Regions from separate parts of the Rahnella sp. BIGb0236 genome, predicted to be linked through region 3. Evidence: predicted binding sites of a transcription regulator. Region 3 holds the regulator's gene; each other region holds the start of a gene.
What was found. The regulator LexA, encoded in region 3, represses DNA repair genes until DNA is damaged. The targets are predictions, from matches to a motif close to TNCTGTATGTACATACAGNA.
Positions count from the first base shown of each region.

Region 1: EDF78_RS03505 (metal-dependent hydrolase) is a predicted target of LexA. The motif match lies at 1,571-1,590, and genes of this name have one in related genera.
Region 2: dinB (DNA polymerase IV) is a predicted target of LexA. The motif match lies at 2,098-2,117, and genes of this name have one in related genera.

Region 1 covers NZ_SOAO01000002.1:28,178-31,459, reverse strand. Annotated here, with positions in the region: gene EDF78_RS03510 (L-cystine transporter) at 1-806, opposite strand, end outside; gene EDF78_RS03505 (metal-dependent hydrolase) at 995-1,552, opposite strand; gene kduD (2-dehydro-3-deoxy-D-gluconate 5-dehydrogenase KduD) at 1,705-2,466, opposite strand; gene kduI (5-dehydro-4-deoxy-D-glucuronate isomerase) at 2,543-3,282, opposite strand, start outside.
Region 2 covers NZ_SOAO01000003.1:59,197-62,478, reverse strand. Annotated here, with positions in the region: gene pepD (beta-Ala-His dipeptidase) at 1-885, shown strand, start outside; gene dinB (DNA polymerase IV) at 989-2,083, opposite strand; gene dpaA (peptidoglycan meso-diaminopimelic acid protein amidase) at 2,365-3,090, shown strand; gene EDF78_RS07140 (class II glutamine amidotransferase) at 3,061-3,282, opposite strand, start outside.
Region 3 covers NZ_SOAO01000010.1:157,104-160,385, reverse strand. Annotated here, with positions in the region: gene plsB (glycerol-3-phosphate 1-O-acyltransferase PlsB) at 1-432, opposite strand, end outside; gene EDF78_RS18940 (diacylglycerol kinase) at 563-931, shown strand; gene lexA (transcriptional repressor LexA) at 1,051-1,659, shown strand; gene dinF (MATE family efflux transporter DinF) at 1,963-3,282, shown strand, end outside.

The DNA of each region.
Region 1 (3,282 bases), on a different contig from region 3:
AGGTAAGACGCGACAACGAAGCTGCCGAGCTTAATGATGTCCTGAATGTTCGAACCTGCGACCACTTTTGTCATCAGCGCCAGCACGCCGTACGGGGTCAGTTTCATGACCAGACGTACCAGCTTCATCACCCAGGCCTGAAGGGTATCAATGAAGGCCAGAACACGCGGGCCTTTTTCAGCATCGTCTTTTACCAGTTGCAGGGCAGCGACACCCACAAAAGCAGCAAAAATTACCACGCTGATGATTGACGTCGGGCTTGCGCCGGTCAGATCAGCAAACGGGTTCTTAGGAATAAAGGAAAGGATCAGCTGAGGAACGCTCAGGTCAGCCACTTTGCCGACATAGTTGGACTGAATCGCGGTCAGTCGTGCCGTTTCCTGCGTACCTTGTACCAGCCCGTCAGCGGTCAGGCCGAACAGACCGGTGACGAAGATACCCACCAGAGAGGCAATCAGCGTAGTAAACAGCAGGGTGCCGATGGTCAGGAAGCTGATTTTGCCCAGAGACGACGCGTTATGCAGTTTCGCTACTGCACTCAGAATCGACACGAAAACCAGCAGCATGACGATCATTTGCAGCAACTGAACGTAGCCATTACCGACAATATTGAACCATGTGATTGAGGTTTTCAGAACCGGGTCATCTGAACCGTAAATCAGCTGTAATGCCAGGCCAAAGACGACGCCCATCGCCAGACCCAGAAGGACTTTTTTTGCCAGGCTCCATTGCTTATGGCGGTTTTGCGCCAGCAGCAACAGCAGCACCACGAAAGCCACTACGTTTAGAACGAGCGGAAGATTCATACCAGACTCCAGTCTTATAATTTTGATAAACGAAACGGGTGTTTCCGGAAAGGATTGCACCATCCCAAAGCAATGCGGTGAAGAATATCAGTTTGGGAGCCTGAGTATTTATATCCAAAAGGAATTCATTATAATTTTTTGGTGGTATTTGTATTAATTACATCCGATGTGGGCGTATTTTGTTCACTTCAGATGAACAGTTTCAGAATGTGATTAAAAAAGTCCGGATTGATTGCACCAATGATGGGCGTCCAGTCTGGCCAGAAAAGCGTTAAACCGACCAGCAATAAGCAGAGTGTTCTTTCCAGCTGGTTGCCTTTCTGGCTGTTAATCAGCGGCAAACGGAAACGCCAGCAGCAGGGCCAGAGCAACGGTACACCCGCTGGCGTCAGCATATCAGCCAGAATGTGACTCAGATACCCTATGATCATGGCGTGGAATGCATCGGCTGGGATCACCCAGTCGTGGGGGAAATGGGTACGCAGCAGGAAAATACCGCCTGCCACTGCCAGCAAACTGTGGGTAAATCCGCGGTGACCGAAAGCGCGGGCAATAGGTGTGGAAAGCCATTTGAGCCGCTGACCCAGTACGGATTTCGGATGGTCGATATCAGGTAACAGACAGGTGAGCAAAGACCCTGGAATGATGTGCCACCAGTCACCATGCGCCAGTTCGGGAGAAAGCTGTGCCTTTTTAGCAAATACTGCACAGGCTATTGAGAAAATGAGATGGCCTTCCGCCGTCATGACGCGTCCGAACTGGATAACTGTTATTTTATCCAGTATAAGTGAAACTGTCACAATCTTGGAAGAGCGACCCTGTAACTAATTGTCAACGGCATGATAAAAAAGAAAAAGGCGTATAAAAATACGCCTTAATCATGTCACTTATCTTGCTGTTACCGTGCCAGCCACCCGCCATCGACAGCAATAGTGTAGCCATTCACGTAATCCGACGCTTTTGACGCCAGGAAGACCACCGGCCCCATGACATCTTCCGGCAATCCCCAGCGTCCGGCCGGGATCCTGTCGAGGATTTCTTTGCTGCGATCTCCATCAGCACGTAACTGCTCGGTGTTGTTCGTGGCCATGTATCCCGGAGCAATCGCATTCACATTCACGTTGTGCTTCGCCCATTCATTGGCCATCAGTCGTGTCAGCCCCATGACGGCGCTTTTAGATGCGGTATAGGAAGGCACGCGGATCCCGCCCTGATAGGACAACATGGAAGCGATATTGATGATTTTGCCGCCGTTGCCCTGTTTGATGAATTGCTTCGCCACGGCCTGTGACATAAAGAACAACGTTTTGCTGTTCACATTCATCACATCGTCCCAGTTTTTCTCACTGAATTCGATGGCATCTTCACGACGGATAATCCCGGCGTTATTAATCAGAATATCGATATGACCAAATTCCCCGACCGCTTTCTCAATCAGATCAGGAATGCCGTTGATACTACTCAAATCCGCCCGCAGGTCGAGAAAACGACGGCCCAGCGCGGTGACTTTCTTTTCGGTTTCTTCCGGTGCGGAGACGTTAACGCCGACGATATCACATCCCGCCTGCGCAAGGCCGAGCGCCATGCCCTGACCCAGTCCGGTATTGCATCCGGTTACGATGGCGACTTTGCCGCTTAATTCAAAGGAATTGAGGATCATATTCAGAGTCTCTTTTGCCACGGCACATTCGCCATAAAGATGAGTCGCTCTGCCGGTTAAGGCAGAGCGCGGGGGGTTAGCGCAGTTCGCTGACTTTGACGTGATCCATGTCGTCGAATACCTGATTTTCACCGACCATACCCCAGATAAAGGTATAGTTTTTAGTGCCCACGCCAGCATGAATCGACCAGCTTGGGGAGATAACAGCCTGTTCGTTATGCACCAGCAAGTGACGGGTTTCCTGTGGTTGCCCCATCATGTGGAACACTGCTGTTTCCGCTTCCATATTGAAGTAGAAATACACTTCCATACGGCGTTCATGGGTATGGCAAGGCATGGTGTTCCACAGGCTGCCTTCTTCCAGTTTGGTCAGCCCCATGGTCAGCTGGCAGGTTTCCAGCACGTCAGGCACGATGAATTTATTGATGGTCCGGCGGTTGCTGGTCGCAGCGTCGCCGATAGTTTGCGGAGAGGCTTCCGCCAGGGTGATTTTTTTGTTCGGGAAAGTGGTATGCGCCGGGGCGCTGTTGTAATAGAACTTCGCCGGTTTGGCCGCATCCACACTGCTGAATTCGACCTGTTTCGCCCCTTTACCGACATACAACGCTTCTTCATGACCGATTTCATAGGTTGTGCCATCAACCACAATCAGGCCCGGTCCGCCAATATTAATGACGCCCAGCTCACGCCGTTCCAGAAAATAGCTCACACCAAGTTGCTTACCGACTTCATCACCGACAGTGACCGTTTTTTCAGCAGGCATGACACCGCCGACAATAATGCGGTCAATGTGGCTGTAGGTCATGGTGTAGGCAT
Region 2 (3,282 bases), on a different contig from region 3:
AGCCGTGAAGCGGTACCGGCTGGTTTCACCACGCTGAAACTGACCCTGAAAGGTCTGAAAGGCGGCCACTCCGGCGCTGAAATCCATTTGGGTCTGGGCAACGCCAGCAAACTGCTGGCACGTTTCCTGGCTGACAACACCGACGCGCTCGGCCTGCGCGTGCTGGACTTCACCGGCGGTACACTGCGTAACGCGATCCCGCGTGAAGCGATCGTGACGTTAGCAGTTGCAGCGGATAAAGCAGACGCACTGAAAGCGGCAGCTCAGGAATTCCTGGCGACCATTCAGTTCGAACTGTCTGCGGTAGAGAAGAAAATTGCTCTGGTGGTGGAAGCGGCTGAAAGCAACGCGAAAGCGCTGACCGCTGAAACTCAGGGTAAATTCCTTGCCCTGCTGAACGCGACGCCAAACGGCGTGATCCGCATGAGTGATGACGTGAAAGGCGTGGTAGAAACCTCGCTGAACGTCGGTGTGGTCACCATGAAAGATGACGAAGTGGCGATCAACAGCCTGATCCGCTCTCTGATCGACAGCGGCAAAGAATATGTGGTCAGCATGCTCAATTCACTGAGCGAACTGGCAGGCGCGAAAAGTCTGGCAAAAGGCAGCTACCCTGGCTGGAAACCTGAGCCAAGCTCACCGGTAATGACGCTGGTGCGTGAAACTTACCAGACGCTGTTCAACAAAACCCCGAACATCATGGTGATCCACGCCGGTCTGGAATGCGGTCTGTTCAAAAAACCGTACCCGGACATGGACATGGTCTCCATCGGGCCAACCATCACCGGCCCGCACTCGCCGGATGAGCAGGTTGAAATCGCCAGCGTCGAGCTGTACTGGAAACTGCTGACGGCGCTGCTGAAAGCGATTCCTGAACGCGGTTAATTTTTGCACCCTCCCCTGCGAAGGGGAGGGCTGGGGAGGGCTGGGGTGGGGTATTAAAGCAAAATCAGTTGATTGAAGTTTTCTCAGGCATTGATTTTGCCCGCTAAACCCCCTCCCAGCCTCCCCCTTCGCAGGGGGAGGAGTTTAAATCTAACAATAGCTGCCGCTCTATCTGCGGATCCTGTAACGTCACATGCAATCCCACCAGTCTGACTCCCCTTCCGCCGCGCCGCTGTTCCCACGCTTCCCGCGCGACTTTCAGTAAATCCTCTTTATTCAGCACCGGCCAGACGTGTTCCTGCGTCGTCTGCTGGAAATCATGGAATTTGAGTTTGACCCCCTGCCGGGCGATGCGCAGTTCCGGGCTTACGCGAAGCAGGCGTCTGTGCAACTCAGGATACAAACGGTCGATCAGCGCCACGCACTCTTCCCAGCTGTGAATATCTTCGGCCAGCGTACGTTCCACACCGACCGATTTGCGCAAGCGTTCGGGAGAAATCTCACGCTCGTCGATGCCCTGACAACGCTCCCATAAGACGCGGCCAAATTTGCCAAAACGTTTAAGTAATTTAGCCAGATCATAACGTTGCACATCGCCGCAGGTGATTAACCCCTGCTCCTGCAAACGCTGGGCGGTGACTTTGCCGACGCCGGGGATTTTACTCAGCGGCAGATCCTGTAAAAACGCCTCCACTTTATCGGGTGTGATAACAAACTGGCCGTTGGGTTTGTTCAGATCCGAGGCGATTTTTGCCAGAAATTTGATCGGCGCAATGCCCGCTGACGCCGTCAGGTTGATCTCATCAAAAATGGCCTGACGAATTTCGGCGGCGATAAGCGTCGCAGAACCGTTGCATTGAGTCGCGTCGGAAACATCCAGATAAGCTTCGTCGAGTGACAGCGGTTCGATCAATGGCGTATAACGCGCGAAGATTTCACGAATGTGGTCAGAGGCCTCTTTATACGCGTCCATTCGGCCGGGAATGACTTTCAGGTGCGGACACAGTTTCAGGGCCATGCCGGTGGGCATTGCGCTGTGGACGCCGAACTTGCGGGCCGGATAATTGGCGGTGCTGATGACGCCACGGCGGTCACGACTGCCGCCGATAGCAATAGGAATGTCGCGCAGGGAAGGATCATCGCGCATCTCGACGGCCGCGAAAAAGCAGTCCATATCCACATGAATGATTTTACGCATAGCCCTCCCCCAATGACTGTATAAGTATACAGTTGAGTGAGGAGATTTCCAACACAGAAAATGTTGGTTAATTTCGCTTAATTAATCACCATTGATGGCAACGTAATAAATTTCCGATATCGAAACTCATTATTCATTATTTGGTGATTGCTAAAAAATTAATCAGTATTAATATGGCATCGTTTCAGACAGGCAGTACATAAGAAGAAAATCAGTGGCGGTCTTACAGGCACTTCAGCTGTAGACAACATAATCGACATTATTACCAAGCAGGATTTAGAATGATCAGAATCGCGCTGTTTCTTGCGATGCTCCTCAGTTTGCCTTTATTTACAGCAAATTACGCCGTGGCCAGCGATGCTGTTCCGGTCAACGCGACGCTTAAAAAGCAATTATTAGGCGCTCCGGTTTATATCCAGATCTTCAAACAAGAACGTAAACTCGAATTGTATGCCCAGCTCGACGGCGAATTTCGCCTGATCGGCAGCTATGGCATCTGCGATTTTTCCGGCGGTTTGGGAAATAAACGTCGCGAAGGTGATTTCAAAAGCCCGGAAGGTTTCTACAACGTGGATATTCACCACCTGAAACCCGACAGCCGCTTTTATCGCGCCATCAACATCGGTTTCCCGAATGCGTATGATATCTCGCAGGGGTATTCAGGTAAGTATCTGATGATCCACGGTAACTGTAAGTCTATCGGTTGCTATGCGATGACCGACGGCTATATGGACGAAATCTTCACCTACGTGCAGGCGGCATTCCAGTTCGGACAGCGTAATCTGCAAATCAGCATCTACCCGTTCAAAATGACCGATGCCAATATGAAAGCGCATAAGAACTCCAGCTACTACAGCTTCTGGAGCCAGTTGCAGCCGGGATATGCTTACTTTGAGAAACATCACCAGCCACCGAATGTTGTGGTGAGTGACGGTAAGTATGAAGTGTTGCAGCCATTGTCCAACACCCCGCTGTCTTCACAGCTGGCGTTCGCCCCGGTGAAATAACGCGAATTCGCCTGGAGCAATCTTGTTCCAGGTTTCGTTTGCCGTCAGCGGTTGCGTGGCAATCACGGTGACGACATCATCCGGTGTCGTCTGCTGCTGAAAATCAATTTCCACATCCTGATCCAACAACGTCGCCTTGCCAAAAGGTGCGCGCCGTGTGATCCAGTGCAGATTCGTTGAGCAGTACGCCAT
Region 3 (3,282 bases):
CAAATGTGGCGTATCGTCCTGTCCTTCACGACCCGGCGCACGGCCAAACATCACCGACACCGGCAACATCTGAATGTCTAACTCCGGATTATTGCGGTGTAAGTCCAGATAATCGTGGAACAGTTTTACCGATTCCTGCTTTGGCGTGTAATACGAGAAGACACGCGGCCCTTCGGCAATGAAAACGTGGCTTGGCAGCAGGGTTCCGTCGATTTCTAACGGGATCAGGGGATCGGGCAGATTCTGCGCCAGACATTGCGCACGCAACGTCAGCAAATCGGCTTTGGAGTTATAAGGCAATACGTACAGAATTGGCCGCGTCGGGTCTAAATGCAACTCGGTAACGGGATCTGAAGGTATGACCTTGCTCTTTACCAGCAATGAGAGTGGTAAATTCAATAATGTGTAATAAAGTCTACGCCAACCTGACATAAAAACGTGAAGCCTCTTGTTAGCCATTTCGCCGCAAGGATACCAGAAAGATCCGTGGAGATCTGTGGTCATATAAAAGCTAAAATACGGCACACTTTTAAGGACAACCCTTCAAGGATCAGTACCCCAAATGGCGAATCAAGTCACTGGATTTACCCGAATTTATAAAGCGGCTGGCTATTCCTGGAAAGGATTGAAAGCCGCATGGCAAAACGAAGCGGCTTTTCGCCAGGAAGCCAGTGTGGCTATCCCGTTAATTTTATTATCATTCTGGTGCGATGTCAGCAGCATAGAACGCATTCTGCTGATTGGCTCAGTGGTGTTGGTGTGCGTCACCGAACTGCTCAACAGCGCGGTGGAATGTGCGATTGACCGCATCGGCCCTGAATTTCACGTACTGTCAGGCCGCGCCAAAGATATCGGCTCCGCTGCCGTACTGCTGACCATCATATTGGCGATTTTTGTCTGGGTCAGCATCTTTTGGCCGCGATGGTTCTGATTTGGAATCTGCATTCCAGGAATCACCGTTATGCCCTGTTTTTATTCAATCTTAGGTTTTCATTGGCCGTTTAGCTGTATATACTCACAGCAAGACTGTATAAACAACCAGGGGGCGGAATGAAAGCTTTAACGACCAGACAACAAGAGGTCTATGACCTTATTCGCGATCATATCTCCACCACCGGTATGCCACCCACCCGCGCAGAGATTGCGTCACGTCTGGGGTTTCGTTCTCCCAATGCGGCGGAAGAGCATCTGAAAGCGCTGGCACGTAAGGGCGTTATCGAGATTGTCTCCGGTGCGTCACGTGGCATCCGCCTGCTGATGGAAGAAGAAGAAGGTTTACCGCTGATCGGCCGTGTGGCTGCCGGTGAACCGCTTCTGGCTCAGCAACATATTGAAGGCCATTATCAGGTCGATCCGGCGATGTTTAAGCCGAGCGCCGATTTCCTGCTGCGCGTCAGCGGTATGTCGATGCGTGATATCGGTATCCTCGACGGTGATTTACTGGCCGTGCATAAAACGCAGGATGTGCGTAACGGTCAGGTCGTTGTGGCCCGCATTGATGACGAAGTCACCGTGAAACGCCTGAAAAAACAGGGCAGCGTGGTGCAGTTATTGCCTGAAAATAGCGAGTTCCAGCCGATTGTGGTGGATTTGCGCGAGCAGAATTTCAGCATAGAAGGGTTAGCCGTAGGCGTCATCCGCAATGGCAACTGGATTTGATCTTCGTACTTCGAGCTATCTCTTCGTTGGCTGCCTTCGCGACCCCCGGTCACATACTGGTGTATGCTCCCGGTGTTCGCTCAGTTGCCGCCTTGATATAACTCGAATTACTCGCTCAAATTCGTGAGCCAGATGCTTCGATTTAGCGTCTGGTCTCGATAGTATCGAATATAGTTGAATAGGGATGGCGGCCGCCTCCGGCATTCATTTGAATTCAAAGAGAAAGCATTTTCTCTCATCGTCGCCCCTTTCGGGGCGATGTCATTTACAGGCATAACCTGAACCTCCGGCATGAGATTCTCTATGCAACATCATTCCCTGCGACAAAAATTCCAAAACACCTTTCTAAGTCCTGCCGATAAAGCACTGTGGATGCTGGCGTTGCCGATGATTTTTTCCAATATCACGGTGCCGTTGCTCGGGCTGGTGGATACCGCAGTGATCGGCCATCTCGACAGCCCGGATTATCTCGGCGGTGTGGCTGTCGGTTCTATGATCACCACTTTCCTCTTTATGCTGCTGTTGTTTCTGCGCATGAGCACCACCGGCATGACCGCGCAGGCGCTCGGCGCGAAAGACAATCAGCTGCTGGCGCGCGCCTTCGTACAGCCTTTTCTTCTGGCCGTGCTGGCCGGTGCCATCATTGTGTTATTCCGCCATCCGCTGATGGAACTGGCATTTCACATTGTCGGCGGTAGCCAGCCGGTACTGGAACAGGCGAGGTTGTTTATTGAAATCCGCTGGTTCAGTGCGCCGGCATCGCTGGCCAATCTGGTGATCCTCGGCTGGCTGCTGGGGATTCAGTATGTGCGCGGGCCCGTGATCCTGCTGATTGCCGGGAATCTGCTTAATATCATTCTGGATCTGTGGCTGGTGATCGGGCTGGGCTGGAACGTGCGTGGTGCCGCCATGGCGACCGCCAGTTCGGAGTATTTCACCCTGCTGATCGGATTGTATTTTGTCTGGCGGGTGATGAAACAACGCGGTATTACCGGTGAAGAAATCACCTCTGCATGGCGCGGTAACCTGCGTCGTCTGCTGGGGCTTAACCGCGACATCATGCTGCGGTCATTGCTGCTCCAGCTTTGCTTTGCCTCACTGACTATTCTGGGCGCGCGGCTGGGCAGTCACGTCGTGGCGGTGAACGCGGTGCTGATGAATCTGCTGACGTTTACCGCTTTTGCGCTGGATGGTTTTGCCTACGCCATTGAAGCGCATTCCGGTGAGGCGTTCGGTGCCCGTAACCGCGAAAAACTGCTGGATGTCTGGCACGCCGCGTGTCGTCAGGCCGGGCTGGTCGCCCTGTTTTTCGCGCTGGTTTATGCCCTGGCGGGTGACGCGATCATTAACGCGCTGACGTCCTTACCTGAGCTGCGTGAGCTGGCTGACCATTATCTCGGCTGGCAGATCATCCTGCCTCTGGTGGCCGTCTGGTGCTATTTGCTGGATGGTATGTTCATAGGCGCAACGCGCGGGCGGGATATGCGTAACAGCATGCTGGTGGCGGCGCTGGGATACGGTCTGACACTGTTCACCTTACCGCTGCTGGGTAACCATGCCCTGTGGCTGGCACTGATGGTGTTTCTGGGGCTGCGGGGGCTGTCGCTGGGCTGGATATGGCGT